One region of the Aquincola sp. J276 genome, then DNA from elsewhere that is predicted to be linked to it. Evidence: predicted binding sites of a transcription regulator. Region 1 holds the regulator's gene; the other holds the start of a gene.

What was found. The regulator FliA, encoded in region 1, starts transcription of late flagellar genes. The targets are predictions, from matches to a motif close to CTAAAGTTTNNNNNNNNNNNGCCGNTA.
Region 2: a site for FliA is predicted at 8,598-8,624, ahead of LRS14_RS26575 (chemotaxis protein CheX). Genes of this name have one in related genera too.

The regions. Positions count from the first base shown of each region.
Region 1 covers NZ_JAJONC010000002.1:1,406,320-1,420,708, reverse strand. The annotation lists gene LRS14_RS24460 (MFS transporter) at 1-921, opposite strand, end outside; gene LRS14_RS24455 (metal-dependent hydrolase) at 1,030-2,055, shown strand; gene dinB (DNA polymerase IV) at 2,086-3,417, shown strand; gene LRS14_RS24445 (YbaN family protein) at 3,456-3,902, opposite strand; gene LRS14_RS24440 (hypothetical protein) at 4,075-4,197, shown strand; gene LRS14_RS24435 (PLP-dependent aspartate aminotransferase family protein) at 4,213-5,412, opposite strand; gene LRS14_RS24430 (FKBP-type peptidyl-prolyl cis-trans isomerase) at 5,429-5,887, opposite strand; gene xylB (xylulokinase) at 5,951-7,396, shown strand; gene LRS14_RS24420 (methyl-accepting chemotaxis protein) at 7,386-8,771, opposite strand; gene LRS14_RS24415 (RNA polymerase sigma factor FliA) at 8,829-9,542, opposite strand; gene LRS14_RS24410 (hypothetical protein) at 9,561-10,355, opposite strand; gene flhF (flagellar biosynthesis protein FlhF) at 10,370-12,016, opposite strand; gene flhA (flagellar biosynthesis protein FlhA) at 12,013-14,130, opposite strand; gene flhB (flagellar biosynthesis protein FlhB) at 14,222-14,389, opposite strand, start outside.
Region 2 covers NZ_JAJONC010000002.1:1,870,420-1,884,808, forward strand. The annotation lists partial or broken gene LRS14_RS30820 (ABC transporter substrate-binding protein) at 1-1,006, shown strand, start outside; gene LRS14_RS26540 (branched-chain amino acid ABC transporter permease) at 1,026-1,898, shown strand; gene LRS14_RS26545 (branched-chain amino acid ABC transporter permease) at 1,891-2,874, shown strand; gene LRS14_RS26550 (ABC transporter ATP-binding protein) at 2,871-3,590, shown strand; gene LRS14_RS26555 (ATP-binding cassette domain-containing protein) at 3,587-4,231, shown strand; gene LRS14_RS26560 (methyl-accepting chemotaxis protein) at 4,247-6,052, opposite strand; gene LRS14_RS26565 (S9 family peptidase) at 6,236-7,594, shown strand; gene LRS14_RS26570 (LysR family transcriptional regulator) at 7,601-8,524, opposite strand; gene LRS14_RS26575 (chemotaxis protein CheX) at 8,684-9,646, shown strand; gene LRS14_RS26580 (response regulator) at 9,663-10,031, shown strand; gene LRS14_RS26585 (LysR family transcriptional regulator) at 10,053-10,952, opposite strand; gene LRS14_RS26590 (kelch-like protein) at 11,049-12,080, shown strand; gene LRS14_RS26595 (ABC transporter ATP-binding protein) at 12,097-12,927, opposite strand; gene LRS14_RS26600 (hypothetical protein) at 12,924-13,250, opposite strand; gene LRS14_RS26605 (SDR family oxidoreductase) at 13,305-14,300, opposite strand.

The DNA.
Region 1 (14,389 bases):
GGCGGCCAGCGGATACAGCGCCAGCGCAATGGCGCTCCACACCAGCATGGCGCCAGCGGTGGGCATCAGCGCGCGGTCGGCGGCCCAGGCGCAGCCGATGGTGCCGGCCGTCATGCCCAGGCCGAACACGCCCAGCACCAGCGGCAGTGCGGTGGGCGCCACGCCGGTCACCTCGATCAGCGTGGAGGCCAGGTAGGTGTAGACGGCAAACATGCCACCGAAGCCGATGGCGCCAATGCCGAGCGTGAGCCACACCTGCCGTCGGCCCAGCGCGCCCAGTTCCTGCAGCGCACCGGCACCGGGCTGCACCCGGTCGCGCGGCGCATAGATCGCCACCATCACCGCGCAGGCCAGCGCCAGCAGCGCCACCACGCCGAAGCCCCAGCGCCAGCCCAGCCACTGGCCCAGGCCGTTGGCCATCGGCACGCCGACGATGGTGGCCACCGTCAGCCCCAGCATCATCCGGCTGATGGCCTGGGTGCGGCGCGAAGGCGGCACCAGCGAGGCCGCCACCAGCGCGCCCACGCCGAAGTACGCGCCGTGCGGCAGCCCGCTGAGGAAGCGGAACACCAGCATCCAGCCGTAGGTGGGCGCCAGCGCGCTCAGGCCGTTGGCCAGGCCGAACAGCAGCATCAGCCCGATCAGCAGCGTGCGCCGCGCCACCTTGGCCGCCAGCACCGCGATCACCGGCGCGCCCACCACCACGCCTAGCGCATAGGCGCTGATCACATGGCCGGCGGTCGGCTCGTCGATGCCCAGCGCGGGGGCGAAGAAGGGCAGCAGGCTCATCGAGGCGAACTCGGTGGTGCCGATGGCGAAGCCGCCGATGGCCAGCGCGAACAGCGCCAGCGCGGTGCGGCGGGCGTCCATCGGCACGGCGGCGGTGGTGGGCAGGTCGGAGGGGAGGGAGGCCGAAGACATGCTGCATTGCAACATGCCCGGGAAATCCCCGTCCCCGGCCCTGTCACGCGCGGTCCGCGTGCGGCGGCTATGCTCGCCCGCCTTCGTCAACCGCCCGCCGCCTCGCGCATGGATTCACTCTCACAGATCGCACTGGGTGCCGCCGTCTCGGTGGCCTGCATGGGCCGCCGCACGGCGGTGTGGAAGGCGGCGCTGGCGGGTGCGGTGGCCGGCACGCTGCCGGACCTGGATTCGTTCATCAACCATGGCGATCCGGTGCGCAACATGACCTTCCACCGCGCCGAGAGCCATGCGCTGTTCTGGCAGACGCTGGCCTCGCCGCTGCTGGCCTGGGCGGTGGCCTGGGTGTTCAAGGAGCGCGGACAGTGGCGGGCCTGGTGGCTGGCGATGTGGCTGGCGCTCATCACCCATCCCCTGCTGGACACGATGACCGTGTACGGCACCCAGCTCGGCCTGCCCTTCACCGACCATCCTTTTGGCGTGGGCAGCGTCTTCATCATCGACCCGCTGTACACCCTGCCGCTGCTCATCTGCACCGGCGTGGCGCTGGCCCGCAGCGGCCATGCCGGCCTGCGCTGGAACACCGCGGGGCTGGTGATCAGCACCTTGTACCTGGGCTGGAGCGTGCTGGCGCAGGCGCACGTGCGTGGCATTGCCGAGGCCTCGCTGGCGCAGGCCGGCCTGAAGCCGGAAAGGGTGCTGGTGACGCCGGCGCCGCTCACCACGCTGGTGTGGCGGGTGGTGGCCATCACGCCCGACGACGCGTACCACGAGGGCTTCCATGCCCTGGCCGACCGCCTGCACCAGCCGCAGCCGGTCATCCGCTTCCAGCGCCACGAACGGGGCATGGCCTTGCGCGAGGCCCTGCGCGGCGACTGGAACGTGGAGCGCATGGCCTGGTTCAGCCACGGTTTCTACCGCATGCGCGAGCAGGACGGCCAGGCCTGGATCACCGACCTGCGCATGGGGCAGGAGCCGTTCTATACCTTCGACTTCGCGGTGGCTCGGCGCGACGGCGCCACCTGGGCGGCGCAGACGCCGGTGCACGAGATGGCCCGCATTCCGCTGCGCGAGGGGCTGCAGTGGCTGGGGCGGCGGATGATGGGCGACACCGCGCCGCCGCCGCAGCCCTGAGCCTGGCGCGGCCGGCCACAATCGCCGCCGATGACCGCCGTACGCCGCTGGATCGCCCACCTCGACATGGATGCGTTCTACGCCTCCGTCGAGCTGCTGCGCTATCCGGAGCTGAAGGGCCTGCCGGTGGTGATCGGCGGCGGGCGGCGGCACCAGCCGGAGGTGCAGGCCGACGGCACCCGGCAGTTCGCCACGCTGCGGCATTACGCCGGGCGCGGCGTGGTCACCACCGCCACCTATGCCGCGCGCGACTACGGCGTGCATTCGGGCATGGGCCTGATGAAGGCCGCACAGCGCGCACCGGACGCCATCCTGCTGCCGACCGACTTCGAGGCCTACCGCCACTACTCGCGGCTGTTCAAGCAGGCCGTGGCCGAGGTGGCGCCGGTGATCGAGGACCGCGGCATCGACGAGATCTACATCGACCTGACCGAAGTGCCCGGCGCGCAGGAAGCCGTGGGCCACGACGCCTGGGGCGGCGTGCGCGCGGTGGCGCAGGAGATCCGCAACAACGTCAAGCGCACGACCGGCCTCACCTGCTCGATCGGCGTGACGCCGAACAAGCTGCTGTCCAAGATCGCCTCCGAATTGGACAAGCCCGACGGCCTGACGGTGCTCACCGCCGACGATATCCCGGCGCGCATCTGGCCGCTGAAGGTGCGCAGCATCAACGGCATCGGCCCCAAGGCCAATGCCAAGCTGAAGGCGCTGGGCATCGAGACCATCGGCCAGCTGGCCGAATGCGACGTGGCCTGGCTGGTGGAGCACTTTGGCCGCAGCTACGGCGCCTGGCTGTACCGTGCCTCGCACGGCATCGACGAGCGGCCGGTGGTGACTTACAGCGAACCGGTGTCGATGAGCCGCGAGACCACCTTCGAGCGCGACCTGCATGCGGTGCGCGACCGGGCCACGCTGTCGGCCATCTTCACCGACCTGGCCCACCGGGTGGCCGACGACCTGCAGCGCAAGCGCTGGGTGGGCCGCACCATCGGCATCAAGCTGCGCTTCGAGGACTTCAAGACGGTGACGCGCGACCTCACGCTGCCCGCGCCCACCGCCGATGCGCAGCTCATCCGCCAGGCCGCCGGCCAGTGCCTGAAGCGCGTGGACCTCAGCCGCCGCCTGCGCCTGCTGGGCGTGCGGGTGGGCAGCCTGTCCCGCCCCGGGGCGGGCGATGCGGTGTCGCTGGCCGGCGCAGCGGTCAAGGCCGGCGCGACGCCGGCCGCGGCGCCGTCGGCACGTCGCAGCCGGGCCCAGCTGGCGGCCGAACGGGCCGCGCTGGAGCCGGAGCTGCCGTTCGACGACCAGGCCACCGAGGCGGCACCGGCCGGTCAGCCCGCGCACGACGGCTCACGCGCCTGAATGCATGGCCAACGCCGCCGCGCGGGGCGGCCGGCTCTTCAGGCCGATGGAGGCGCAGGCGGGGGCGCCGACGCCGTGGCGGCACGTGCGCCGCGCGGCGCCGCATTGGGCAGCGACCACATCCAGGCGGCCACCGCCGCGCAGCACAGGCCCGGCGCGGCCGCCCAGGGCATGGGCAGCAGGAACAGGGCGCCCACGCTGCTGATGGACATCATGACCGTGGCCACCCACTTGGCACGCAGCGGCACCGCGCGGTGGGCGCGCCAGTCGCGCACCATCGGGCCGAAGTGGCGGTGCTCGCAGATCCAGCGGTCGCAGCGCTCGCTGCCCTTGGAAAAGCAGAAGGCCGCCAGCAGCACGAAGGGCACCGTGGGCATCAGCGGCAACAGCAGCCCCACCAGGCCCGAGCCCAGGCTCAGGCCGCCCGCGGCCAGCCACAGCACTCGCTGCCAGGACGGACGTTGATGGGGAGCGGGCGCAGCCATGGCGCGCATGGTATCGGGCGCGCCAGCGGGCTGCTTCTGGCGGCTCTTGAGCCTGTTATTACGGGTTTGGCCTGACATCCGGGACGCCTACGCTGTCGTTCATCCGCATGGCACGAAGCTCGCTTCTGCCAGGACCGGCCACCGTTGTGCCTGCTGTTCGTGGAACCCGATCATGAATGACCCCCGTCGCCAACTCCCTCCCGCCCCGCACGGCCGCGCGCCGAACTGGGTGATCGTCGCCATCGCAGGGGCGGTGGTCGCGGTATCGCTGGTGGCGCGGGCCGTGCTCGGCTGACCGCGCCACATCCGGTCACAGTTGCTGCAAGGCGCGGCCGAAGTCGCGCTTGAGGTCGTCGATGTGCTCCAGGCCGACGGCCAGGCGCACGAAGTTGGGCCCGATGCCGGTTCCGGCCGTCTGCGCCTCGCCCATCAGGCCGCGCCACATCGCCGCGGCATGCACGATCAGCGTTTCCACGCCGCCCAGGCTCACTGCATGGGTGGCCAGTTCCAGTGAGGCGACGAAGCGGCTGGTGGCCGCATAGTCGCCGCGCAACGCCATCGCCACCACCGGCCCGCCGCCCTGCGGCATCTGCCGCTGCGCCAATTCATGCTGCGGATGGCTGGGCAGCCCCGGGTACCACACCCGCTCCACCTGCGGCTGGGCTTCCAGCCACTGCGCCAGCGCCAGCGCATTGGCATTGATGCGCTCCATGCGCACGGCCAGCGTGCGCAGCCCGCGCAGCAGCAGCCAGGCATCCATCGGCGACAGCACCGAGCCCAGCGTGATGTGCATCGGCCAGATGCGCTCGGCCAGCGCCTGGCTGCAGCAGATCACGCCGGCCGTCAGGTCGTGGTGGCCGCCCAGGGCCTTGGTGGCGCTGTGCACCACCACGTCGATGCCCAGCGCATGCGGCTTCTGGTTGATGGGCGAGGCGAAGGTGTTGTCCGCCACGGTGAGGATGCCGCGCGGCCGCGCCAGCGCCGCCACCGCCGCCAGGTCGGTGAGCACCAGCGTGGGGTTGGCCGGGGTCTCCAGCATGATGAGCCGCGTCTCGGGCCGCAGCGCGGCCTCCAGCGCCGCCAGGTCGGTCTGCTCCACGATGGTCACCTGCACGCCGAAGCGCGGCAGCACCTCCTCGAACAGCTTGGCCGTGCTCAAGTAGTGCCGGCCCTGGGCGATGACATGGTCGCCTGCCTTCACCAGCGCCAGCACCGTGGTGCTGATGGCGCCCATGCCGGAGGCGGTGACCAGCGCCGTCTCGGTGCCCTCCAGCCCCGCCACGATGCCGGCCACCCGCTCGTGCGTCGGGTTGCCGTAGCGGGTGTAGTACGCCGCGTGGCGCGGCGTGCCGGCCATCTCGGCGAACTCGGTGGCGTCGCGCGCCCGGAAGGTGGCGCTGTAGTGGATGGGCGGTACCACGCCCACGTCGGTGGACAGCCCGGCGTCGCCATGCAGCAGCCGGGTGGGGTCGTGCCAGGGCGCGTCGCCCGCGGCGTCGTCGGCGCTCATCGTGCGGACCCCTGCGTCACTTGCCGGCGATGCCGAGCAGCTCCACCTCGAACTGCAGCGTGGCATTGGGCGGGATCACGCCGCCGGCGCCGCGCGCGCCATAGGCGATGCCTGGCGGGCAGGTGAGCTTGGCCTTGCCGCCCACCTGGATGCGCTGCACGCCTTCGGTCCAGCAGGGAATGACGCGGTTGAGCGGGAACTCGGCCGGCTGCCCGCGGGCGATGGAGCTGTCGAACTCCTTGCCGTCGGCCAGCACGCCGCGGTAGTGCACGCGCACGGTGTCGGTGGCGGCGGGCTTCGGGCCGCTGCCTTCCTTGATCGACTGGAACACCAGGCCGCTGGGCAGCACCGTGGCGCCCTTTTCCTTGGCGGCGGTGGCGGCCAGGTCGGGCGTGGCCTGCGCCTGCACCGCCAGCGGCGCGGTGGCCAGCAGGCAGGCGAGGGTGGCGGCGATTCGGGTTTGTATCGAGTTCATGCGATTGGTTTGTGGACAGCAGGGTACCGATCATCGCCGGTTGCGCGGCCTAGCATCGCAGCCATGTTTCTCGGGCTGGATTACGGAACCTCGGAGGTCAAGGCACTGCTGCTGGACGCCCACCACCGCGTGCTGGGCAGTGCCGGCGTGCCGCTGTCGCTGAGCCGGCCGCAGCCCGGCTGGAGCGAGCAGCGGCCCGACGACTGGTGGGCCGCCACGCTGGCGGTGTGTGCCGAGCTGCGCGCGGCCCATGCGCATGCCTGGCAGCAGGTGCAGGCCATCGGCCTGTCGGGCCAGATGCATGGCGCGGTGCTGCTGGACGCCGCCGACCACGTGCTGCGCCCCGCCATCCTCTGGAACGACACCCGCGCCGAGGCCGAGTGCGTGGCGATGATGGACGAGCTGCCTGCGCTGCCGATGCTGTCGGGTTGCCTGGCGATGCCCGGCTTCACCGCGCCCAAGCTGCGCTGGCTGGCCACGCACGAGCCGCGCACCTTCGAGCGCGTGGCCAAGGTGCTGCTGCCCAAGGACTTCATCCGCCTGCGCCTGACCGGCGAGCACGTGACCGATGCATCGGACGCCAGCGGCACCACCTGGCTGGACGTTGCCCGCCGCGACTGGAGCGACGAGCTGCTCGCGCTCACCGGCCTGGCCCGCACCCACATGCCGAGGCTGGTCGAAGGCAGCCAGCCCGGTGGCACGCTGCTGGCCAGCACCGCCACCACGCTGGGCCTGCGCGCCGGCATCGTGGTGGCCGGCGGCGCGGGCGACAACGCGGCCAGCGCCATCGGCATGGGCATCGTGCGGCCGGGCATGGGCTTCCTGTCGCTGGGCACCAGCGGCGTGATCTTCGTGGCCACCGACCGCTACCGGCCCAATCCGCGCAGCGCGGTGCATGCCTACTGCCATGCCCTGCCCGGCCAGTGGCACCAGATGAGCGTGATGCTGTCGGCCGCCAGCTGCCTGCGCTGGGCGCGCCAGCTGCTCGGCCGCGGCAGCGATGCCGAGGTGGAGGCCATGGCCGCCCCCACCACGCCGGCGCAGCGCGCGGCCGCGCCGCTGTTCCTGCCCTATCTGGGCGGCGAGCGCACGCCGCACAACAGCGCCACGCTGCGCGCCAGCCTGCACGGCCTGGGCCACGACACCGATGCAGCCGCCATCGCCTATGCGGTGATGGAGGGCGTGGCCTTCGGCCTGGCCGACGGCCATGCGGCGCTGCAGGCCGCAGGTACCACGGTGCAGCGGCTGTCGCTGGTGGGCGGTGGCGCCCGCAGCGCCTTGTGGGCGCAGATGCTGGCCGACGTGCTGGGCGTGGAGATCGCCACCCATGCCGATTCGGCGGCCGGCGGCGCGCTGGGCGCGGCGCGGCTGGGGTGGATGGCGGCGGGCGGCAACCTGCCCGCGGTGTGCACGGCACCGGTGGCGCAGGCGCTGTGTGCGCCCGATGCGCAGGCCGCCCGGCTGCTGGCGCAGCGGCTGCAGCGGTTCCGCGCGCTGTCTAGAACCTGAAGGCCAGCCGCAGCCCGCCCCAGTGGCGGCCGCGCACGGTGATGGGCGCGGCGGCTTCCTTCATCACCACGAACTTGCCACCGCCCATGTCGCGGCGGTAGGTCTGCAGCAGGAAGGGGCGCTGGTTCTGCGCGCTGGCCAGGCCGGTGCGGTCGTTGAAGATGCGGCGATAGCGGCTGTTGGCCGTGTCCCAGGCCAGGTCGCCGCGCTGCGGCTGGTTGTACTGCCTGTTGTGCGTGGCCACGTAGCCGTTGCGATCGGCGGCGATGCAGTACACCACCTTGTCGCTGAGCTTGAGCATGCGTTCCTGCACCGGCGGCAGCAGCCGGTCGGCCAGCGGGCAGAAGCGGGTGGTGTGCTGGGCGGGCTGGGTGCCGGCGATCGGCGCATAGCGCTCGTCGAACAGGTCGGCCAACTTGATGCTGCCCTGTTGCAGCGCGCCTTCCAGCAGCTGGCCCACCTCGGCCGCGGCCTGCTGCACGGCCTGGATGTAGGGCGTGTCCTCGGTCACCACGCCGCTGTCGGCGGCCATCTCGATGAGCTGCTCGCTCACCTTCAGCAGGCTTTCGCTGCGCTGGATCGCGGTGTCCAGCGCACGGCTGGTCTGGCGCATGTCCGTCTCGATCACGGCCATCTGCTGGTCGAGCTGGCCACAGGCGCCTCGGCTCTGCTCGGCGGCGGCGGCAATGCGGGTCACCTGCTCGGCCACCGCATCCAGCGCGGCATGCACGCCGCTCTGGTCGGCGGCCTTCGCGGCGCTGCCGGCAGGGCTGGAGGAGGGCGCCTGGATCTCGCGCGCCAGGCTGCCGATGCGTTCGTCCAGGTGGGCCATGGTGCCCATGATGTCCTTGGACGAGGCCTCCACCCGGGCGGCCAGGTCCTTCACCGCATCGGCCACCACGCCGAAGCCGCGGCCGGCCTCACCGGCTCGCTTGGCTTCCACGCTGGCATTGAAGGCCACCAGCCGCGTCTGCAGTGCAATCTGGGTGATGTCGGAGGCGGCCTCGGCCACCTTGCGCAGCGTCTCGACGATGCCGGTCACCTCGCTGCCCACCGCATGCACCGCCTCGCGGGCGCGGGCCACGGCGACCACCGAATGCTCGGTGTGGCTGCCGATGACCTGCTGCACCCGGGCCACGTCCTGCACCTGGCGGGCCAGCTCGCGCGCGGCCTCGGCCTGGGCGGTGGCCGTCTTGTGGGTGTCGTCGATCACGCCGCGCACCTCGGCGGCCTCGCGGCCCAGGCGGGAGGCATGCTGGGCCAGCCGGCCCACCACCGGCGTGGCTTCCTGCGGCGGCACGGCGGCGGCGACGGCAGCGGCCGCGGGCACGCCCTCGGCCAGCGAGGGGGCCATCTTCCACAACGACTTCAGCATGGCGACACCTCGGGTACTGCGGGTACTGCGACTACAAGGACTGGAGGGAAGCTGCGATCACCACTCGCGCAGCTTGACGCGCAGCCGGGCGATGCTCTGGCTGTGCAGCTGGCACACGCGGCTTTCGGTCACCTTGAGCACGGCCGCGATCTCCTTGAGATTCATGTCGTGCTCGTAGTACATGCTCATCACGTACTGCTCGCGCTCGGGCAGCAGCTTGATGGCATCGACCAGCGCGGTGCGCATGCGCATGTCCTGCAGCACCGCCATCGGGTTGGCTTCCTCGGTGCCGACGTGGCGCTCGAGGTAGTCGTCGTCGCCTTCGTCGCCGCTGAGGTCTTCCAGGTACACCAGCTGCGTGCCGCGCACCTTGCCCAGCAGCTCCTGGTATTCCACCAGCGTGATGCCCATCTCCACCGCGATCTCGGACTCATGCGGTGCGCGGCCGAGCTTCTGCTCCAGCTTGTGCACGGCGGCCTCGATGTTGCGCTGCTGGCGGCGGTTGCCGCGGCTCATCCAGTCGCTGCCGCGCAGCTCGTCGAGCATGGCGCCGCGGATGCGCTGGGTGGCGAAGGTCTCGAACTGCACGCCCTGCGCGGCATCGAAGCGGCCCAGCGCATCGTTCAGGCCGATCATGCCGACCTGGATCAGGTCGTCGATCTCCACGTTGGCGGGCAGCTTGGCGATCATCTGATGGGCGAGCCGGCGCACCAACGGGCTGTACTGCTTCAGCATCGCGTTGTTGTCGGTACGGCCTTTGGCGTTGTACATGCTCTTGGCTCCAGGAATTCAGTTGGCCATCAGCGAAGCCGAGGCTGGGACGTGCGGTTGCCAGGCGGCAGGCGGTGCGGCTTCCAGTGCGGCGGTGTCGTCGGCCAGCAGCTTGCGCACCATGCGCACCAGCGCGGCGTCGGGCGCCTCGGCCACGTTGCACGCCGGGTCCACCGCCACCCAGTCGTGCACCGCCGCGCCCAGGAAGCTGTCGGCGCAGTGGGCGATCTGGCGCGCCACATGCTCGCGGCGCGTGCGCTGCGGGCCCACGGCCAGCATGAGGTCGAAGGCCATCAGGCCGCTGCGGGCCGACAGGACCTTCATCGCCGCATAGGCATGGGTGACGCTGGGCGCATGATCGGCGGCCAGCAGCACCGGGCGCACCGCGCGGTGGCTGAACAGCCGGCTCAGTTCGCTGGCGCCGGCATGCACCAGCACCACGTCGGCCTGCGGGGCGGCGTCGGTCAGCTGGCGCAGCAGCCCGGCGCAGGAGCCGCGGGTGTCCACATGGCGCAGCGGCAGGCCGCGCGCGGCCAGGTAGCTGATCTGCGGCGACAGCTCCTCGATGCCGGCGGCCAGGTCCAGCTGCGTCAGCTCATGCGGCTCGGGTGCGGTGTCGGCGGCATCCACCAGCAGCAGCTTGCGGCCGGTGGCGGCGATGGCCGAGGTCAGTCGTTCGATCAGCACGGTGGCGAAGGCCACGTGCGGGTTGCTGGCCACCGCGATGTAGCGGGTGCGCGTGGGGCTGAACAGGCGGCGCAAGCCGTCGGCCTGGTCGAGCGGTGCGCTGCGGCTGGCGTAGAAGTCACGCATGTCGTCTCGGGTCCTCAGGCGTGGGCGGAGTGGCCGCGGGCGGCTTGCGAGCCCGCGAAGATCAGGTTCACGTCGTTGGCGTCCATGCGCCAGGAAGCGGCCGGCACGGCCTTGAAGGCCCGCTGCACCAGCGACTGGGCCGACAGCCGGTGCCAGTCCTCCGGCACGCGCTGGCCGTTGGCCACGCCCACCACGCGCAGCTTGTGGCGGATCAGCGCATCCAGCGCCGGGCCCAGCTTCACGGCCTCGTCGATCTTGGACAGCACCACGCCGCGGCAGGCCTTGGCCTGGTAGCTCAGCATCACGTCCTCGATGGTCTCGCCCTGCGCGCTGGCGTTGACCACCAGCAGCTTCTGGATGGCGCGGTGGCCCACCATGTCCAGCAGCTCGCGGGTGCGGCTGTCACGCTGCGCCATGCCGGCGGTGTCTATCACCACCATCTTCTTGCCGCTCAGCAGGTCCAGCAGGTCTTCCAGCGAAGCGCGGTCGTGGGCGGTGTGCACCGGCACGCCGAGGATGCGGCCATAGGTGCGCAGCTGCTCGTGCGCGCCCACGCGGTAGGCATCCAGGGTGATGAGGCCCAGGTGGCCGGCGCCGTGCTTGGTGGCGAACGCCGCGGCGATCTTCGCTGTGGTGGTGGTCTTGCCCACGCCGGTGGAGCCGATCATGGCGTACACGCCGCCGGCATCCTCCAGCGCCGGCTCATGGTCGGCGGCCAGCAGGTTGCGCTCCAGCACGCTGGCGGCCCAGCTGGTCTCGTCCAGTGCATCGGCGGGCAGGCCGTCGGCCAGCTTGCGGATCAGCGCGGGCGAGAAGCCGCAGTCCAGCAGCTTCTGCGTCAGGTTGGCCTGGCGCGGGTTGCGCTGCATGCGTTCCATGAAGGCCAGGGCGCCGAAGCGTTCCTCGATCAGGCCCTTCATCGAGCGCAGCTCGCTCATCATCTCGAACTGGCTGTCGCGGGCGGCGGCCTGCAGCTCGTCGTCCAGCGGGGCCTGGGCCTGGCGGATCTCGTCGCGCAGCACCGGCGGGCGGCGGCGCGGCGGCTCGGCGCGCAGCGGCTCCAGCGCGGGCAGCTCATGGCGCACGGTGCGCGGCGCGGGCTCGCGCTCACGCTCGGCTTCACGCTGGCGCGGTGCCGCGCGTGCGGCGGCGGCCGGTGCCTCGGGCGACAGCTCGGCCTTGCGGCGCTTGAGCATGCGCTCGCGCACGTAGTCCTGGAAGGTGAGGGTGCTCATGCCCAGGCGGCCGACGTCGCGCTCCACGTCCTCGGCCGGCTCGGCGGCTTCGATGCGGGGCTCGACGCGCTCGTCCATGCGCGGGTCGAAGCGGGAGTCGATGCGTGCATCCAGCCGGCTGTCGGCGCGGGCCTCGCGGCGGGCCTCGATCCGCTGCTCCAGCCGCGAAGGTTCGGCGCGCATGCCGTCGCGCAGGTCGCGGTGGCGGGCCGGGGCGGCCGGTGCCGGGGCCGGCTCGGCGCGCACGGTGCCGGCCTGGCTGGCGGCACGCTCGATCTGCTGCATGCCGTCCGGCGCCATCGCCAGCACCTCCACGCCTTCGGCGCAGGGCCGGGTGGACAGCACGACCGCGTCGTCGCCGAAGGCCTGGCGGACCAGGTTCAGTGCGTCGCGCGAGGTGCGCCCGGTGAAGCGCTTGACGTTCATGCCGTGCCTCCAATGATCGAACCGATCCGGATCGTGTGGGTGTCAGGAATCTCGCTGTGGGCCAGCACCTTCAGCCGCGGCGCCGCGCGGCGCAGCAGCCGCGCCATCGGGGCGCGGATCAGGTCGGGCACCAGCAGGCAGGCCGGCACGCCCAGCTCTTCCTGCTGGCGCGAGGTGTCGGCCGCGCCGCGGGTGATGCTTTCGGCCACGCCGGGGTCCAGCGCGGCGCCGTGCGGCGAGGTGAGGGCCTGGGTGACCAGGCGCTCCAGTTCGGGGTCGAGCGCGATCACGTCCAGCTCGCGGGTGCCGCCGTAGATCTGCTGCACGATGGCCGGGGCCAGGTGCACGCGGATGCGGCGGGCCAGCTCGGTGGGGTCGGTGACGACGGCGGCATGCTCGGCCATGCATTCGACGATGGAGCGCATGTCGCGGATGTGGACGCCTTCTTCGAGCAGCAGTTGCAGGACCTTTTGCACCGTAGCGATTCCGACCATCTTGGGGATCACGTCCTCGATCAGCTTGGGAGCGAGCTTGGTGACGTGTTCGACCAGGTTTTGAACTTCGACCCGGCCCAGCAACTTGGCGGCATGGACCTGCATCAAGTGTGAAAGATGGGTGGCCACGACGGTCGAGCAATCAACAACCGTAAATCCGGCCATTTGGGCCACCTCCCGCTGGCGCTCGTCGATCCAGGTCGCGGGCAGGCCGAAGGCGGGATCGGTGGTCTTGGTGCCGATGAGCTGCTGCGTGGCGCCGCCCGGGTTGATGGCCAGCAGCATCCCCGGGAAGGCCTCGGCCTCGCCCACCACGGCGCCGCGCAGCGACACGCGGTACATGCTGGGCTTGAGCTCCAGGTTGTCGCGGATGTGCACCGGCGGCGGCAGGAAGCCCACGTCCTGCGCGAACTTCTTGCGCACGCCCTTGATGCGGCCCAGCAGGTCGCCCTTGCGCTCCTTGTCCACCAGGGCGATGAGGCGGTAGCCCACCTCCAGGCTCAGCGTGTCCACCGGCACCAGGTCGTCCCAGCTGGCTTCCACGTTGGTGGGCGCGGCCTCGGCGCCGGGGCCGCCGGCGGCACCCGGCGCGCCGGGCGCGGGCGCCGGGGCGGCCTTGGCCTTCAGCTCGGCCTGGTGGGCCTTCCAGGCCAGCGCGCCGGTGCCGGCCGCGATCAGCAGGAACACCAGGTTGGGCATGCCGGGAATGACGCCGATCAGGCCGATGACGCCAGCCGTCAAACCCAGGGAGGTGGGCGAGCCGAACACCTGCTTGCGCACCTGGCTGCCGATGTCGGTGCCCTTGCCCACGCGCGAGACCACCATGGCCGCGGCCACCGACACCAGCAGCGCCGGGATCTGCGCCACCAGCGCATCGCCCACGGCCAGCAGCACGTAGCTGTTGGCGGCCTCGCTGGCCGTCAGCCCGTGCTGCACCACGCCGATGATGAAGCCGCCCACCAGGTTGATGAACAGGATCAGCAGGCCGGCGATGGCGTCGCCGCGCACGTACTTGCTGGCACCGTCCATGGAGCCGAAGAAGTCGGCTTCCTCGCTGACCTCGGCGCGGCGCTTCTTGGCCTCGTCCTCGTTGATCAGGCCGGCGTTGAGGTCGGCGTCGATGGCCATCTGCTTGCCGGGCATGGCGTCCAGCGCGAACCGGGCGCCCACCTCGGCGATGCGCTCGGCGCCCTTGGTCACCACGATGAAGTTGATGACCACCAGGATGGCGAAGACGATCAGGCCGACGGCGAAGTTGCCGCCGATCAGGAAGTGGCCGAAGGATTCGATCACCTTGCCCGCAGCGCCCGGGCCGGTGTGGCCCTCCATCAGCACCACGCGGGTGGAGGCCACGTTCAACGACAGCCGCAGCAGCGTGGTGACCAGCAGCACCGACGGGAAGGCCGAGAAGTCCAGCGGCCGCACCATGTTGGCCGCCACCATCATCACCATCAGCGCCATGGCGATGTTGAAGGTGAAGGCCACGTCGAGCACGAAGCCCGGCAGCGGCAGCACCATCATCGACAGCACGATCACCACGAACAGCGGACCCACCAGCGCCCGCACCATGGCGGCGTTGTCACCGAAGAGGTTCTGCAGGCGGGCAAGGCTCGGGTTCATGAGCCGGGATTGTTCCGGCGCCCCGCCGAACTTGAGCCGGAATAAGGGGAGGAAACCCGCCTCTTACTTCACCCCCCGGCGCCGGCCGCCGCTAGCGCTTGCCGCGAGGCTGGCGAGCCTGCGCGGCCGGATTGTGCGGGTCCAGCTCCGGCGGCACCGGCAGCTCGGGCAGCTCGCCGGGCTGCGGCGCCTCGCCGGCCATCGCCGCGCGCAGCTGGTACACGTAGGCCAGCACCTGGGCCACCGCGGAGAACAGTGC
Region 2 (14,389 bases), 460 kb from region 1:
TGGAACCCCGAGGTGGCCGCCCAGGCCGGCGCCCGGCTGGTGAAGGACCGCGGCGTGCTGGCGCTGGTGGGCAACGGCAGCGTGGTGGAGATGCGTGTCAACGCCCGGCTGTACGAGCAGGAAGGCGCGGTGGTCATCGCTTCCGCCTGCGCGGTGCAGGAGTGCTTCGAGTCGCGCAACATCGTGTCGACCAATGCCGGGCCGCTGCCCAGCAACCTGGGCGCGGTGCAGTGGGCGGTGCGCACGCTGGGCAGCAAGTCGGTGGCCTGCATCAGCATCAACACGCCGGGCGGCGGCAGCTGGACCTGCGATGCCGTCAACCGGTGGCTGGCCGGCCAGGGGGCTCAAGGGCACGTCGGTGCTGTTCGATGCCGGCAGCGCCGACTTCACCTCGGTGCTGCTGCAGGCGATGGCCACCGGCGCCGACACCCTGCTGGTGAACCTGCCCGCCGGCCTGGCGGTGCCCATCCTGAAGGCCGCCGAGGAGCAGGACCTGCGCGACCAGCGCCGATGGATCGCGCCCACGCCGCTGTACGACCTGAAGATTCCTGCCGCGCTGGGCCCCTATTGGGCCGGCAAGCTGCATGTGCATGCCGAGCTGACGCGGCTGGACAGCGACGGCCCCGATGCCCGCCGCTGGCGGGCCGTGACCGACCGCTGGGGCCGCAGCGATGCGGTGGCCACCCACCGGCGCGACACCTTCTCGCAGGCCGGCTTCGTCTCGGCCGACATCTTCACCCACACCTTGCTGCGCATGGATCCGCGCGACCTGCACCGTGCCGGCGTCACCCGCGCGCTGCGCGCGGTGCGCGACTGGCGCACCGACCTGCTGTGCCGGCCCTGGTACTTCGGCGAAGGCGACCGCCACCTGCCCAACCATGCCGGGCTGATGCTGCAGTACACCGGCAGCGGTTTCCGCACGGTGCAGGACTGCTTCGATGCCGAGTCCGACTACCTGGCGCCGATCAAGGCGCTGGAGCGGCAACAGGGCATCGGGCGCCGCTAGCCGGGCGCCGCGCAGCGTCATGGCCGGCCTGCTGCTGATGTCCGGCCTGGCGGTGGGCGCGGTGTATGCCATGGCCGCCGTGGGCCTGGTGCTGCTGTACCGCACCACCGGCGTGCTCAACCTGGCGCAGGGCGCCATCGGCGCCATGGCCGCGATGCTGGCCTGGCAGCTCTCCACCCCCGGCGCGGTGGGTGCCGGTGCCGCGTTGCTGGCACTGCTCGTGGCCACCGGGCTGAGCCTGCTGTATGGCCAGGCCGTGGCACCGCACCTGGCCCGGCATGAGCCGGCACTGCAGGCGGTGGGCACGCTGGGCCTGGCGCTGGTGCTGCTGGGCGCGGCCGGCTGGGCCTGGCCGCAGGCGCCGCGGCGGCTGCTGCTGCCCACCGATGCACTGGCGGTGCAGGTGCTGGGCCTGCGCCTGACCGGCACCCGGCTGCTGGCGCTGGCGGTGGCGCTGCTGGCCGCCGCCGGCGTGGGGCTGCTGCTGCGCACCAGCCGCATCGGCCTGGCGATGCGCGCGCTGGCCGACCACCGCGCCCATGCACTGCTGCTGGGCCTGCCGGTGCGCCGCGCCGAGGCCTGGGCCTGGGGCCTGAGCGGCCTGCTCTGCGGCCTGGCCGGGCTGGGCCTGGGCAGCCTGGTGCGGCTGGATGCGGCCGTGCTCACCTTCCTGGTGATCCCGGCGCTGGCGGCGGCGCTGATCGGCCGGCTGCGCTCGCTGCGGCTGACGGTGGCGGCCGGCCTGCTCATCGGCGTGGTGGAGGCGCTGCTGACGCTGTGGCCGGCGGCGGTGCCCTTCCGCGCGGCCACGCCCTTCGTGCTGGCGCTGGCCGCGGTGGCCTGGCAGCTGCGGCCGCACGGCGCGGGGCGGCGGCGGATGGCCCATGGCTGACGCCCGCCGCCTGGCCTGGCTGCCGCGGCTGCTGCTGCCGGCCGCGGCCATCGTGCTGCTGCCGGCGCTGCTGGGCGGCTACTGGCTCAAGGCATGGCTGGCCGCGGTGATCTACGCGCTGGCGGCCAGCGGCGTGGCGCTGCTGCAGGCCCGGCTGGGCCTGGTGCACCTCGGGCAGGTGGCCTTGATGGGCGTGGGCGGCTGGGTATGCCTGCGGCTGTGGCATGCCACCGGCTGGCCCTTCGAGGCCTGCCTGCTGGCGGCCACGCTGGCCGCCGCCGCCGCCGGCCTGCTCGTCGGCCTGCCGGCGCTGTGGCTGCGCGGGCTGGCGTTCTCGCTCACCACGCTGATGGCGGCCGGCGCCTTCGCGGTGGCCGTCACCGCGCTGCAGTTTCCCAATGGCGGGGCGGGCGGCCTGGCGGGCTACGGCTTCGGCACCGTGCCGATGGCGCGGCCTGCGCTGGCGCCGGACGATGCGGCGCTGCTGCGCTATGCAGCGCTGGGGCTGTGGGCCTGCCTGGCGCTGCAGCAGGCCCTGCTGCGCAGTGCCAGCGGCCGCGCCTGGGCGTTGATGCGGCAGAGCGAAGCCGCCGCCCGCATGGCCGGCGTGGCGGTGGGCCCGCGCAAGCTGCAGGCCCTGGCGCTGGCCGGTGCGGTGGCCGGCATGGCGGGCAGCCTGCTGGCAGCGATGCTGGGCACGCTGGATCCGCGCAGCTTCGCCGCCAGCGAAAGCATCGTGCTGCTGGCGGTGGCGCTGATCGGCGGCACCCAGTCGCCGCTGGGCATCCTGCTGGCCGGCCTGCTACACCGGGTGCTGCCGGCGCTGCTGGACACCGCCGGCCTGGATGCGCAGCTGGCCACGCTGCTCTTCGGCCTGGGCCTCATGCACGCACTGGCCACCGCACCGGGCGGCCTGGCCGGCCAGTGGGCACACGCCTGGCAAAGCCTCCGGGCACGGCGGGCGCCTCCGCCATGATCACGCTGCAGCAGGTGGGCGTGCGTTTCGGCGGCCTGGTGGCGCTGGACGGCTTGTGCCTCAGCCTCAGCGCCCCGGCGGTGGGCGTGATCGGGCCCAACGGCGCCGGCAAGAGCACGCTGCTGGATGCGCTGTGCGGCCTGGTGCCGCTGCAGCCCGGTGGCCGGCTGAGCCTGCACGGCGAGCGCTTCGAGGCCTGGCCGCCCCACCGGCGGGCGCGGGCGGGGCTGCGCCGCTGCTTCCAGGCGGTGCAGCTGGCGCCCGAGCGCAGCGTGGCCGACAACGTGGCGGTGATGCTGGACGCGCTGCCCATGTCAGCTGCTGGCCGAGCCACGGCGCTGCAGGCGGCCCTGGCGTTCACCGGACTCTCGCGCCTGCAGCACCAGGCCTGTGGCACGCTGGGCCCCTTCCCGCGCCGCTGCGTGGAGCTGGCGCGGGCGCTGGCCGGAACGCCGCGGCTGCTGCTGCTGGACGAACCCGCCGCCGGGCTGGACGCCGCGGAACGCGAGGCGCTGTGCGGGCTGCTCGCCCGCATTCCCGGCGAGACGGGCGCGCAGCTGCTGCTGGTGGACCACGACATCGACCTCGTCGCCCGCTGCTGCCGGCAGCTGCTGGTGCTGGAAGCTGGCCGTGTGCTGGCCCTGGGCGACAAGGCGCAGGTGCTGGCCTCGCCCACCGTGCGCGCAGCCTGCCTGGGCGAGGTGCCTCCGCCATGATGGAAGCCCGTGGCGTGGTGGCCGGCCGCGGCCCCGGCACTGCCGCCCGCGCGCCGCTGCATTTCCAGCTGGCGCCGGGGCGCATCAGCCTGCTGCTGGGCCCCAACGGCAGTGGCAAGAGCAGCCTGCTGCTGGCGCTGGCCGGGCTGCTGCCGCTGCAGCAGGGCACGCTGTGGCTGGACGGCCGCCGCATCGACGGCCTGCCACCCGAGCGGCGGCGCGCGCTGGGCCTGGCGCTGGTGCCGGAAGGCCCTGCGGTGCTGCCCGGCCTGACGGTGCAGGACAACCTGCGCGCGGGCGGCAGCGGGCTGCGCCGTGCCGCGCTGCAGGCTGCCGTGGAACGCATGCTGCAGCGCTTTCCGGAGCTGCGGCCCTGCCTGGGCCAGGCTGCGGGCACGTTGTCCGGCGGCCAGTGCAAGCTGCTGGCACTGGCCCAGGCCCTGGTGGGCGGGCCGCGCTACCTGCTGCTGGATGAACCGATGCTGGCGCTGGCGCCGCCCGTGGTGCAGCGGCTGCGCGGGCTGCTGCCGCTGCTGCGCGAGGAAGGCATCGGCCTGCTGCTGGCCGAGCCGCCGCCCGCGCCGGCGCTGCGGGCGCTGGCGGACGACCTGCTGCCGCTGCCGCCGGCGGGCGGGCGCTGAGGCGGGGGCGACGCTTCAGGCGCCGATGCGGAAGCCGCCGATCACCTGCGCCAGGTGGCGCGCCTGGTCCTTCAGGCTCTCGGCAGCGGCGGCCGACTCTTCCACCAGCGCCGCGTTCTGCTGCGTCATCTGGTCGACTTCCGCCACCGCGGCATTGATCTCGCCAATGCCCTCGCCCTGCTGCGACGTGCCGGCGGTGATCTGCTGCACGATCTGGCTCACCTGCTGCACGCTGGCCAGGATGCGGGTCATCGACTCGCCGGCCTCGCCCACCAGCCGGCCGCCCTGCTCCACGCGCTGCGTGCTGTCCTGGATCAGGCCCTTGATCTCGCGCGCCGCCTCGGCGCAGCGGCGGGCCAGCAGCCGCACCTCGGCCGCCACCACCGCGAAGCCCTTGCCCTGCTCGCCGGCGCGGGCGGCTTCCACCGCGGCATTCAGCGCCAGGATGTTGGTCTGGAAGGCGATGGCATCGATGACGGCGGTGATGTCGGCGATCTTGCCGGAGCTGGCACGGATCTCGTCCATCGTGGCGATCACCTGGCCCACCACCTCGCCACCGCGGCCGGCCAGTTCGGCCGAGCCGTTGGCCACCTGGGTGCCGCTGGCGGCATGGCCCTCGCTGCGCCGCACCAGTTGCGTCATCTGCTCCATCGACGAGGCGGTCTGCTGCAGGTTGCTGGCGGTCAGCTCGGTGCGGCTGCTCAGGTCCTGCGCGCCCATGGCGATCTCGCGCGAGGCATGGGCGATGGACTCGGCGCTGTTGCGCACCTCGCGCATCACCTGCTCGATGCGGCCGACGAAGCTGTTGAATGCGGTGGCGATGGCCGCGATCTCGTCGCGGCCCCGGGCCGGCAGCCGCTGGGTGAGGTCGCCGGTGCCGGAGCCGATCTGCAGCATGGCCGCATGCACCGTGCGCAGGCCGCCCAGCAGCGCATTGATCGACACGGTGGCCGTGGCCGCGGCCGCACCGCCCACCAGCAGCAGCGCCGCGCCCAGGCTGAGCAGCAGCGCGTCCAGCCGGGCCAGTGCCTCGCCGCGCTGGGCGGCGGTGACCATCAGCCAGTCGGTGCCCGGCACCGGCGCGGCCTTCAGCAGATAGCTGCCCTGGCCCATGCGCACCGCCGCCGGCGGCAGCGCCGTGTCGTGCAGCGTGCGCAGCAGCTCGGGCGTGAGTTCGGGCGACAGCTCCAGCGCCGGCTTCAGGATGGCACCCGGCTGCGGATGCGCCAGCACCCGGCCCTGGCTGTCCAGCAGGAACACATGGCCGCTGGGCGTGGGATGGATGTTGGCCAGGCCGGCCACCACGTTGTCGATGGTGACGTCGGTGCCCACCACCGCCGTCACCTGCGCGCCGCTGCGCACGGCCTGGGCGAAGGTGACGACCAGCTTCTTAGACGAGGCCGCCAGGTACGGCGCGGTCAGCACCGGCCCGGGGCTGTCCTGGGCCAGCCGGTACCACGGGCGGGCGGTGGGGTCGTAGTCGGCCGCGCGCTGGCGGCGCGGCACCGACAGCATGCGCTTGTCGGCATGGCCGACGTAGGCCAGCTCCAGCTCGCCGGCGGTGAGCGCCTGCTGCAGCGCGGCGTCGGGCTCGGCCAGCAGGGCGGCGGGCTGCAGCGCGGCCACCAGCCGCTTGTTGGCGGCCACCCAGTCGCCCAGCTTGGCCGCCTCGGACTGCGCGATGCGGCCCAGCTGCAGCTGCATGTCCTCCAGCATGGAGGCGCGGGTGAAGCGGTAGCTGATGAAGCCGACGATGGCGATCGCGGCGACCACGATCAGCAGGCTGGTGGCGATCAGGCGGAAGCGGACGGTGGAGAACATGGGGACATCGCGCCGGCGTTCGCCGCGCTGGTTACTTTTCACTTTTTGCATATCGGTCGAATGCAGCAGACGTTGAGCGCCACCGCCATATCCACCGCATATGGCTGACCGCTGCCCCGGATATTTGACGTATGTGCACCGCCCTCTGAACATGCCCGTCAGAACAACCTGACGGAGACAAGCATGGGTGCACGACATTGGAAGGGCCTGCTGGCGGCGGCTGCGCTGGCCGCGGCGGGATGCAACAGCGACGGCCATGGCGACGATGCCTTTGGCCGCGAGGCGGCCCCGGTGGCGGCCAGCTGCCCGGAGGCGGTGCCCACCACCGCCCGCTGCCTGTCCGGCCGCGACTCGGCCGGCGCCTACTACCTTATCGCGTTGCCGGCGCAGTGGAACGGCCACCTGGTGCTGCATGCTCACGGCGGCCCCAGCCTGGAGGCCCCCACGCCCGAACGCGCGGTGGAAGACCTGACCCGCTGGGCGGTGATGGTGAAGGCCGGCTATGCCTGGGCCGGCTCCACCTTCCGCCAGGGCGGCGTGGAGGTGCGCGACGCGGCCGAGGACACCGAGCGCCTGCGCCGCATCTTCCGCGAGCATGTGGCCCAGCCCCAGCGCACCGTGCTGCACGGCCAGTCCTGGGGCGCAGGCGTGGCCGCCAAGGCCGCCGAGACCTACACCGCCGCCAGCGTGGGCAGCACGCCGTACGACGCGGTGCTGCTGACCAGCGGCGTGCTGGCCGGCGGCACCCGCTCCTACGACTTCCGGCTCGACCTGCGGGTGGTGTACCAGTACCTGTGCAACAACCACCCGCGGCCCACCGAGCCGGCCTACCCGCTGAACATCGGCCTGCCGGCCGATTCGACGATGACGCAGGCCGACCTGAATGCCCGCACCGCCGAATGCCTGGGCCTGGACAAGCCCGCCGCGCAGCGCACGCCGGAGCAGCAGCGCAAGGTGCAGACCATCGCCAGCGTCATCCGCATTCCGGCCAGCGCCATCCAGTCGCACCTGAACTGGGGCACCTTCCACTTCCGCGACGTGGTGAGCCTGCGCACCGGCGGCGCCAGCCCCTTCGGCAACACCGGCGTGCAGTACACCGGCTCCGAGGACGATGCGGCGTTGAACGCGGGCGTGCTGCGCTACCGCGCCGATCCGCAGGCCGTGACCCGCTTCGCCGAGGACACCGATCCCACCGGCCGCATCCCGGTGCCGGTGCTCAGCACCAAGTGGATCGACGATCCCACCGCCTTCGTGGAGCTGGACGCCTACTTCGCGCAGGTGATGGCGCAGGGCGGCAGCGCCGACCGGCTGGTGCAGACCTTCACCACCCGCGGCACCCACAGCTACATCAGCGACCCCACCTATCCCACGCTGATGAATGCGCTGCTGGCCTGGGTGGAACAAGGCAGCAAGCCCACGCCGGCCAGCGTGGCGCAGCAATGTCCCGCGCTGGAGGCCACCTTCGGCGCCGGCTGCAGCTTTGCGCCCGACTACCGGCCCGCCGCGCTGGACACGCGCGTGCCGCCCCGCACGCGGCCCTGAACCGGCTCAGCGCGCCGGCCGCTGCACCGGCGCATGCCGGTCCAGCAGCGCGGCCACCCAGTCGATGAACACCCGCAGCTTGGCGCTCACATGCCGGTTGGGCGCGAAGGCCAGGTACAGCGGCATCGGCTCGAAGCGCCAGTCGGTGAACAGCGGCCGCAGTTCGCCGCCGGCCAGGTGGGCGCGCGCCATGTACTCGGGCAGCCACAGCACGCCCAGCCCGGCCAGGCCGGCGGCCAGGTAGGCATTGCCGTCGTCCACCGCCAGCAGGTGGCGGCCCTGCACCTCCACCTGCTCCGCGCCGCGCCGCATGCGCAGCGGCAGCACCCGGCCGCTGCGCTTCCACAGGAAGCCCACCACCTGGTGCGGTGCCGATGCCAGCGCCTGCGGATGGCCGGGCGTGCCATGCCGCTCCAGGTAGGCCGGCGCGGCATAGCAGCCCAGCGGCAGGTCGGCCACGTGCCGGGCGATCAGGCCGCTGTCGGGGAGGGTGCCGCCGCGCAGCACGCAGTCCACATGCTCGCCGATCACGTCCACCACGCGGTCGCTCACGCCCAGGTGCAGCTGGATGTCGGGATGGCGGGCATGGAAGTCCGGCAGTGCCGGCACCAGCAGCAGGCGCGCCAGCGGGCTGGGCACGTCCACCCGCAGCAGGCCGCGTGGCGAGGCCGCGCCGGCCGACAGGCTGGTCTCGGCATCGTCCATGTCGGCCAGCAGCCGCAGCACCCGCTCGTAGTACGCGGCGCCCTCGGCCGTCACCTGCACCTGGCGGGTGGTGCGGTGGAGCAGCTTGACCCGCAGCCGCGCCTCCAGCTGCTGCACCAGCTGCGTGACGGTGGCGCGGCTGAGCTGCAGCGAGTGGGCCGCCTGGGTGAAGCTGCCGGACTCCACCACCCGGGCAAAGGCCTGCATCGCATCGAATCTGTCCATCTCGGGGGGCACTCCAGCCGGCCGCCGCGGGGCCGGCACGGGCGGCATTGTGGGTGCGCGCGCGACGGCCGGGTTTCAGTGCGCCGGGCGGCGGCCGATATGGTGTGCTGCGCACCTCCCGGGGGGCCGTGCCAGACCACCACCATGAGGACGCCGCCGATGAACGAGCCCACGTTTCTTGCCGCCAAGGTACTGCTGCTGGAGCACGATCCGGCGCATTACGCCAGCCTGCTGGAGTGCTGCGAGTCGCTGGGGCTGATCACCGTGCCGCGCGCGGCCGCCGACGCGCTGGAGGCGCTGTCGCAGCACAAGGACCTGGGCGGCGTGCTGCTGGCCGAGGACCTGCCCTGCGACCACCCCGACAGCCTGCGCCTGGCCATCGCGCTGCACCGCCAGCGGCCGGAGCTGCCCATCTTCCTGCGCCGCACCAGCACGCGGGTGCTCAACGAGGACGAGGCGCGGGCGGTGACCCACCCCTGGCCCAGCGGCGACGTGGCCACGCTGCGCGATCACATCAACCACAGCCTGTTCGGCATGCGCTACCCCACCCCGCTGGTGGACGGCGTGATCGAGCTGAGCTGCAACGCCATCCGCTCGATGTTCCCGAATGCCGAGGTGGTGGCCGAGCCGCCCTACGTGGTGCACGACCGCATCATCTACGGCCAGGTATCCACCCTCATCGCGCTGGAAAGCACATGGTGCCGCGGCTACATGATGCTGCAGACCGAGGAAGGCGCGCTGCGCCAGGGCATGGCCCAGGGCATGGGGTTCGAGGGCGTGGGCGGCGACCTGGGTTTCCGCGAGCTGAACAACCTGCTGGGCGAGACCACCAACCTGGTGTGGGGCGCGTTCAAGAACCGCTACATACCGCCCGAGGCCTTCGCCAACCAGCAGACGCAGGTGCCCATCGTCATCAACCACGAGCAGAAGTACATCTCGTTCGGCTCGCAGGACCCGCAGCTGTGCATCCGCTACCTGCTGACCGACCCGCGCCGGCCGCGCCAGCCGCCGGTGACCATCGTGCAGCGCTTCATCTTCAACCTGCTGTTCGTGCCCGAGGCCTTCATCGAGTTCTCGGCCAGCGCCGGCTCGGCCAGCACGGGCGAGCTCGAGTTCTTCTGATCCGGAGTTTGTTCGCATGGCCCAGATCCTGGTGGTCGACGACTCGAGCACGATGCGCGAGATCGTGTCCGGCTATCTCACCCACAACGGCTTCGAGGTGGCGGTGGCCAACGACGGCCGCGACGGCCTGAAGCTGCTGCAGGAGGATGCCGGCATCAAGCTGGTGGTCAGCGACATCAACATGCCCAACATGGACGGCCTGACCATGGCCGAGAAGATCCGCACCGAGCTGGGCAACACCGCGGTGCGCATCGTGATGCTGACCACCGAGGACAACGCCGGCATGCGCGCCCGCGGCAAGGAGATCGGCATCACCGGCTGGATCGTCAAGCCCTTCCGCGGCGAGGCGGTGCTGGGGCCGTTCAGGAAGCTCTGCGGGATGTGAGCAAGGCGGCAGCGCCGGCCCTCAAGGCGCATCCGCCCCGGCCGCGCGCACGAAGTCCACGAAGGCCCTCAGGGCGGCGGACAGGAAGCGCTGCCGCGGGTAGTAGAGGTACGGCGGGCCGATGCCCGGCGACCAGCCTTCCAGCACCCGCACCAGCTGCCCCGCAGCCAGTTCGCGCTCCACGTACTTCTCGTGCACGTAGGCCAGGCCCGCGCCGGCCACCGCCGCATTGACCGCCACCTGCGCGTCATTGACCACCAGGCGGGGCTCGGCGATCTCGGGCGCGAGGTGGCGTCGCTGGAAGTCCCATGGCTGCAGGCCGCCCGCCGGAAACCGACGCCGGATGCAATCGTGTCCCGCCAGGTCGCGCGGCGACTTCGGCATCGGCCGGCGCGAGAAGTACGCCGGCGATCCCACCACGGCGTAGCGCTGCGGCGCACCGATGCGCACCGCCACCATGTCCTGCTGCAGGTCCTTGTCGATGCGCACGCCGGCATCGAAGCCGTCGCGCACGATGTCGGCCTTGGCCGCGTCGGCGGTGATCTCGATGGACACGCCCGGATGCTGCGCCAGGAAGCGGGCCGCCAGGCCCGCCAGCAGGAACTGCGCGACCGGCGCGGGCGCATTGATGCGCAGCGAGCCCAGGGGCGAGCCGCGGTGCGCGTTGAGCTCCTCCACCGCCTTCTGGATCATGGCGAGGCCCGGCTCCAGCTGCGCGAGCAGGGCCAGCCCGGCGGCAGTGGGCGTCACGCTGCGCGTGGTGCGGGTGAGCAGGGCGACGCCCAACTGGTCTTCCAGCCGGCGGATGGTCTGGCTGATCAGCGAGACCGACACGTCGCGCTGCGTGGCCACGGCACGGAAGCTCCGATGCCTGGCGACGGCCGCGAACACGTCCAGGTCGGGCAGCACGGATCGGGTCATTGTTAAGCCTGGTTGAACGCCCCGTGCACGATTATCCATCTGGTGCCGACGGCCACCGCTGCCTACGATCCGCTGGAACAACCGGGGCCCGACACCATGAGCAACCACCACCGCCAACTCCGCAGCCTCACCCTGGCCGCAGCCGCCCTCCTGGGCTTGGCCGCCCATGCGCAGCCCGTGCCCCGCTGGGAGGCGGCCGCGCCGGCCGGCGTGGCCCGGCAGGAGCTGTATCCGGAGGTGCTGGACGGCAAGCTGTACGTGGCCGGCGGCCTGCTCAGCCCCAACACGGGCTATTCGGCGCACTTCGAGGCCTGGGACCCGGCCCGGCGCCGCTGGACGCGGCTGGCCACCCTGCCCGAGGCCCGGCACCACATCGCGCTGGCCGCGACCGACGGGCGGCTGTGGGGCATCGGCGGATTCAGCGGCGGCTTTCCCAACTGGCGTGCACAGGCCACCGTCCACTGGTACGCACCCGATGCGGACCGCTGGCACCCAGGGCCCGGCTTGACGCAGCCGCGTGCGGAAGGCATTGCGGCGGCCGTGCAGGGCAAGATCTATCTCGTCGGCGGGCGGGTGCCGGCATTCGCCGGTGCCAGCCACTTCAATGACCATGAGGACACCGTGCTGGCCGAGGTGCTCGACCCCGCCACCGGACGCTGGAGCCGGCTGCCCGATGCGCCGACGGCACGCAACAGCGCCGCCTCCGCGGTGATCGACGGCCGCATCTATGTCGTCGGCGGCCGCAGCGCGCAGAAGCAGGCCGATGGCACGCTGCGCCAGGTCAACGTCGCCGCGCTGGAAGTGTTCGATCCCGCCAGCAACACCTGGACCACCCGCAGGCCGATGCCGCAGGCACGCGGCGGACTGGCTGCGGCCGCCTACCGGGGCAAGCTCTACGTGTTCGGCGGCGAGCAATGGGTGCCCGAGCAGCAGGTGTTTGCCGACGCCTGGGTCTACGACCCTGCGGCGGACCGCTGGGATGCACTGCCGCCCATGCCCACGGCCCGCCACGGCCTGGGCGCCGCCACGCTCGGCAACCGCATCCACCTGGTAGGCGGCGGCCTGCGCGTGGGTGGCAACGCCGCCAGCGACGTGCACGAGGTGCTGGTGCTCGACGACAGGCCGTGAGCCCGCGCGGCCGATGTCATGCCGTCAGGCCGAAGTCCGCGGCCAGGCCCGGCGCGGGATGGTGGAAGCGCAGCGGACCGTCCGGCTCGCCGCGCAGGAACTGCCGCGTCTCGGGATCGGTGCCGGCCATCAGCTGTGCCGGCGTGCCCTGTGCCACGATGCGGCCCTGCCGGGCCAGCAGCACCACCCGGTCGCTGATCGCCATGCACTGGGCCACGTCGTGGCTCACCACCAGGGAGGTGGCCCCGGTGGCATCGTTCAGCCGGCGGATCAGCTGGGCCGTCACGCCGATGCTGATGGGGTCCAGGCCGGCGAACGGTTCGTCGTACAGGATCAGCTCCGGGTCCAGCGCGATGGCGCGGGCCAGGGCCACGCGGCGGGCCATGCCGCCGGACAGCTGGCCGATGCGCAGCCCCACGGCGCCGCGCAGGCCCACCGCCTGCAGCTTCATCAGCACCAGGTCGCGCACCGCGGCCTCGGGCAGCGAGGTGTGCTCCCGCAACGGGAAGGCGACGTTCTCGTAGACCGTCAGGTCGGTGAACAGGGCGCCGAACTGGAACAGCATGCCCATGCGGCGGCGCAGCGCGTAGAGCCGGCGCCGATGCCGGGGATCGAGCACCTCGCCGTCGATCAGCACGCGGCCGGCGTCTGCCGCCTGCAGGCCGCCGACCAGCCGCATCAGCGTGGTCTTGCCGCAGCCGGAGCCACCCAGGATGGTGGTGACCTGCCCGCGGGGAAACCGCAGCGACAGGTCCGACAGCACGCGCGCGGTGGTGTCGTAGCCGAAGCTCACACGGTCGAGCTCCACGAAGGCCTCGGGCTTCGGGCCCGTGGCGCGGCGGCTCAACTCGCGCACGGGCGCTGCGCGGCCTGGGCGGACAGCAGCCCGATGCGGCGTTGCGCCTCGCTCGAGGCGGCGCCCGCATCGGCATAGCGCGCGGCCACCACGAAGGGCAGCACCGCATGCCACGACTCGCTCTTGGCCTGTTCGGCGGCCGCCCGGGTGGCCTGCGCGGCGGCCACCTCGCGGGCCAGCTCCTCGCAGGACAAGGCGGGGAACTGCGCTTCGGCCACGCTGCTCCTGGGTATCTGCGCGCAGGCCATCACCAGCGTGGGGCCGGTCAGCAGGGTGGCGATGCGCAGGGCGAGGGTCTTGGAGGGGAACTGCATGGGAGGCTCTCGTCGGGGGTGGAAGAAGCTGTGCATGGCGGGCTGGCGCGGCGCTCAGCGCGCGGGCTGCGGCAGCGGGATGCCGGTGCGGGTGGGCGTGAAGCTGGCGGTCCGAGATCCGTCCGGCCTTCCGGCCGCGGGGAACGTGCATGCGGTCAGCCGTTCGGAGTCCGCCCACAGCCTGGCCGCGACGTCCCGGTCCAGCGCCTGCGGCGGAATCTCCACCTGCGTGGCTGCGCCGCGCAGTTCGCGCCAGCCGTCGGGGCCGATGTAGGTCCCGCCTTCCATGCCCGGCGAGGTGGCGGCCATCAGGCTGGGCCATGCGCCGTGTGCCGCCGGCTGGAACAGGAACCACAGGCCGCGGCGCGCCAGGCCGGGCAGGCTCCAGCGGCCGGCCCCGTTGGGGAGCAGCTCGGTGCGGGCCACGCCCGGGTGCGCGGCCAGGCTGCGCAGGCCCCAGCCGGCGGCGTCGCTGCGGCGCTGCAGCTCCAGCGCAAACATCAGGCAGGCCAGCTTCGACTGGCTGTACACCGCCATCGGCTGGTAGTGCCGCTGCGCATGCAGGTTGTCGAAGTCGATGCGCCCGCGCTGCGCGGCGATGCTGGACAGCGTGACCACGCGGGCGGCTGCGGCCTGGCGCAGCAGGGGCAGCAGCCGGGCCGTCAAGGCGAAGTGGCCGAGGTGGTTGGTGCCCAGTTGAAGCTCGAAGCCGTCGGCGGTCAGCTGCCGGGTCGGCGGTGCCATCACGCCAGCGTTGTTGATCAACAGCTCCAGCGTGGTCCCGCTGCCGGCCAGCGCCTCGCTGAACCGCCGGATGGAGGCCAGGCTGGCCAGGTCCAGCTCACGGAATGCCACCCGGGCGTCGGGCACTTCGCGCTGGATGCGCCGCACCGACGCCGCGCCCTTGGCCGCATCGCGCCCGGCCAGCACGACCTGCGCACCGGCCCGGGCCAGCGCCAGCGCCGCTTCCAGGCCGAGGCCTCCGGTGCCGGTGATGACCGCGGTGCGGCCGTGTTGAGGTGGAATGTGGGGGGCGGTCGGTTGCGGCATGGTGCGGGCGCTTCGTCCAAGCGGTGTGTTGCGGTCGAAGGCCATGTTCCAGCCGCCTTCATTACCGCCGACTTACCCGCCGACAGACC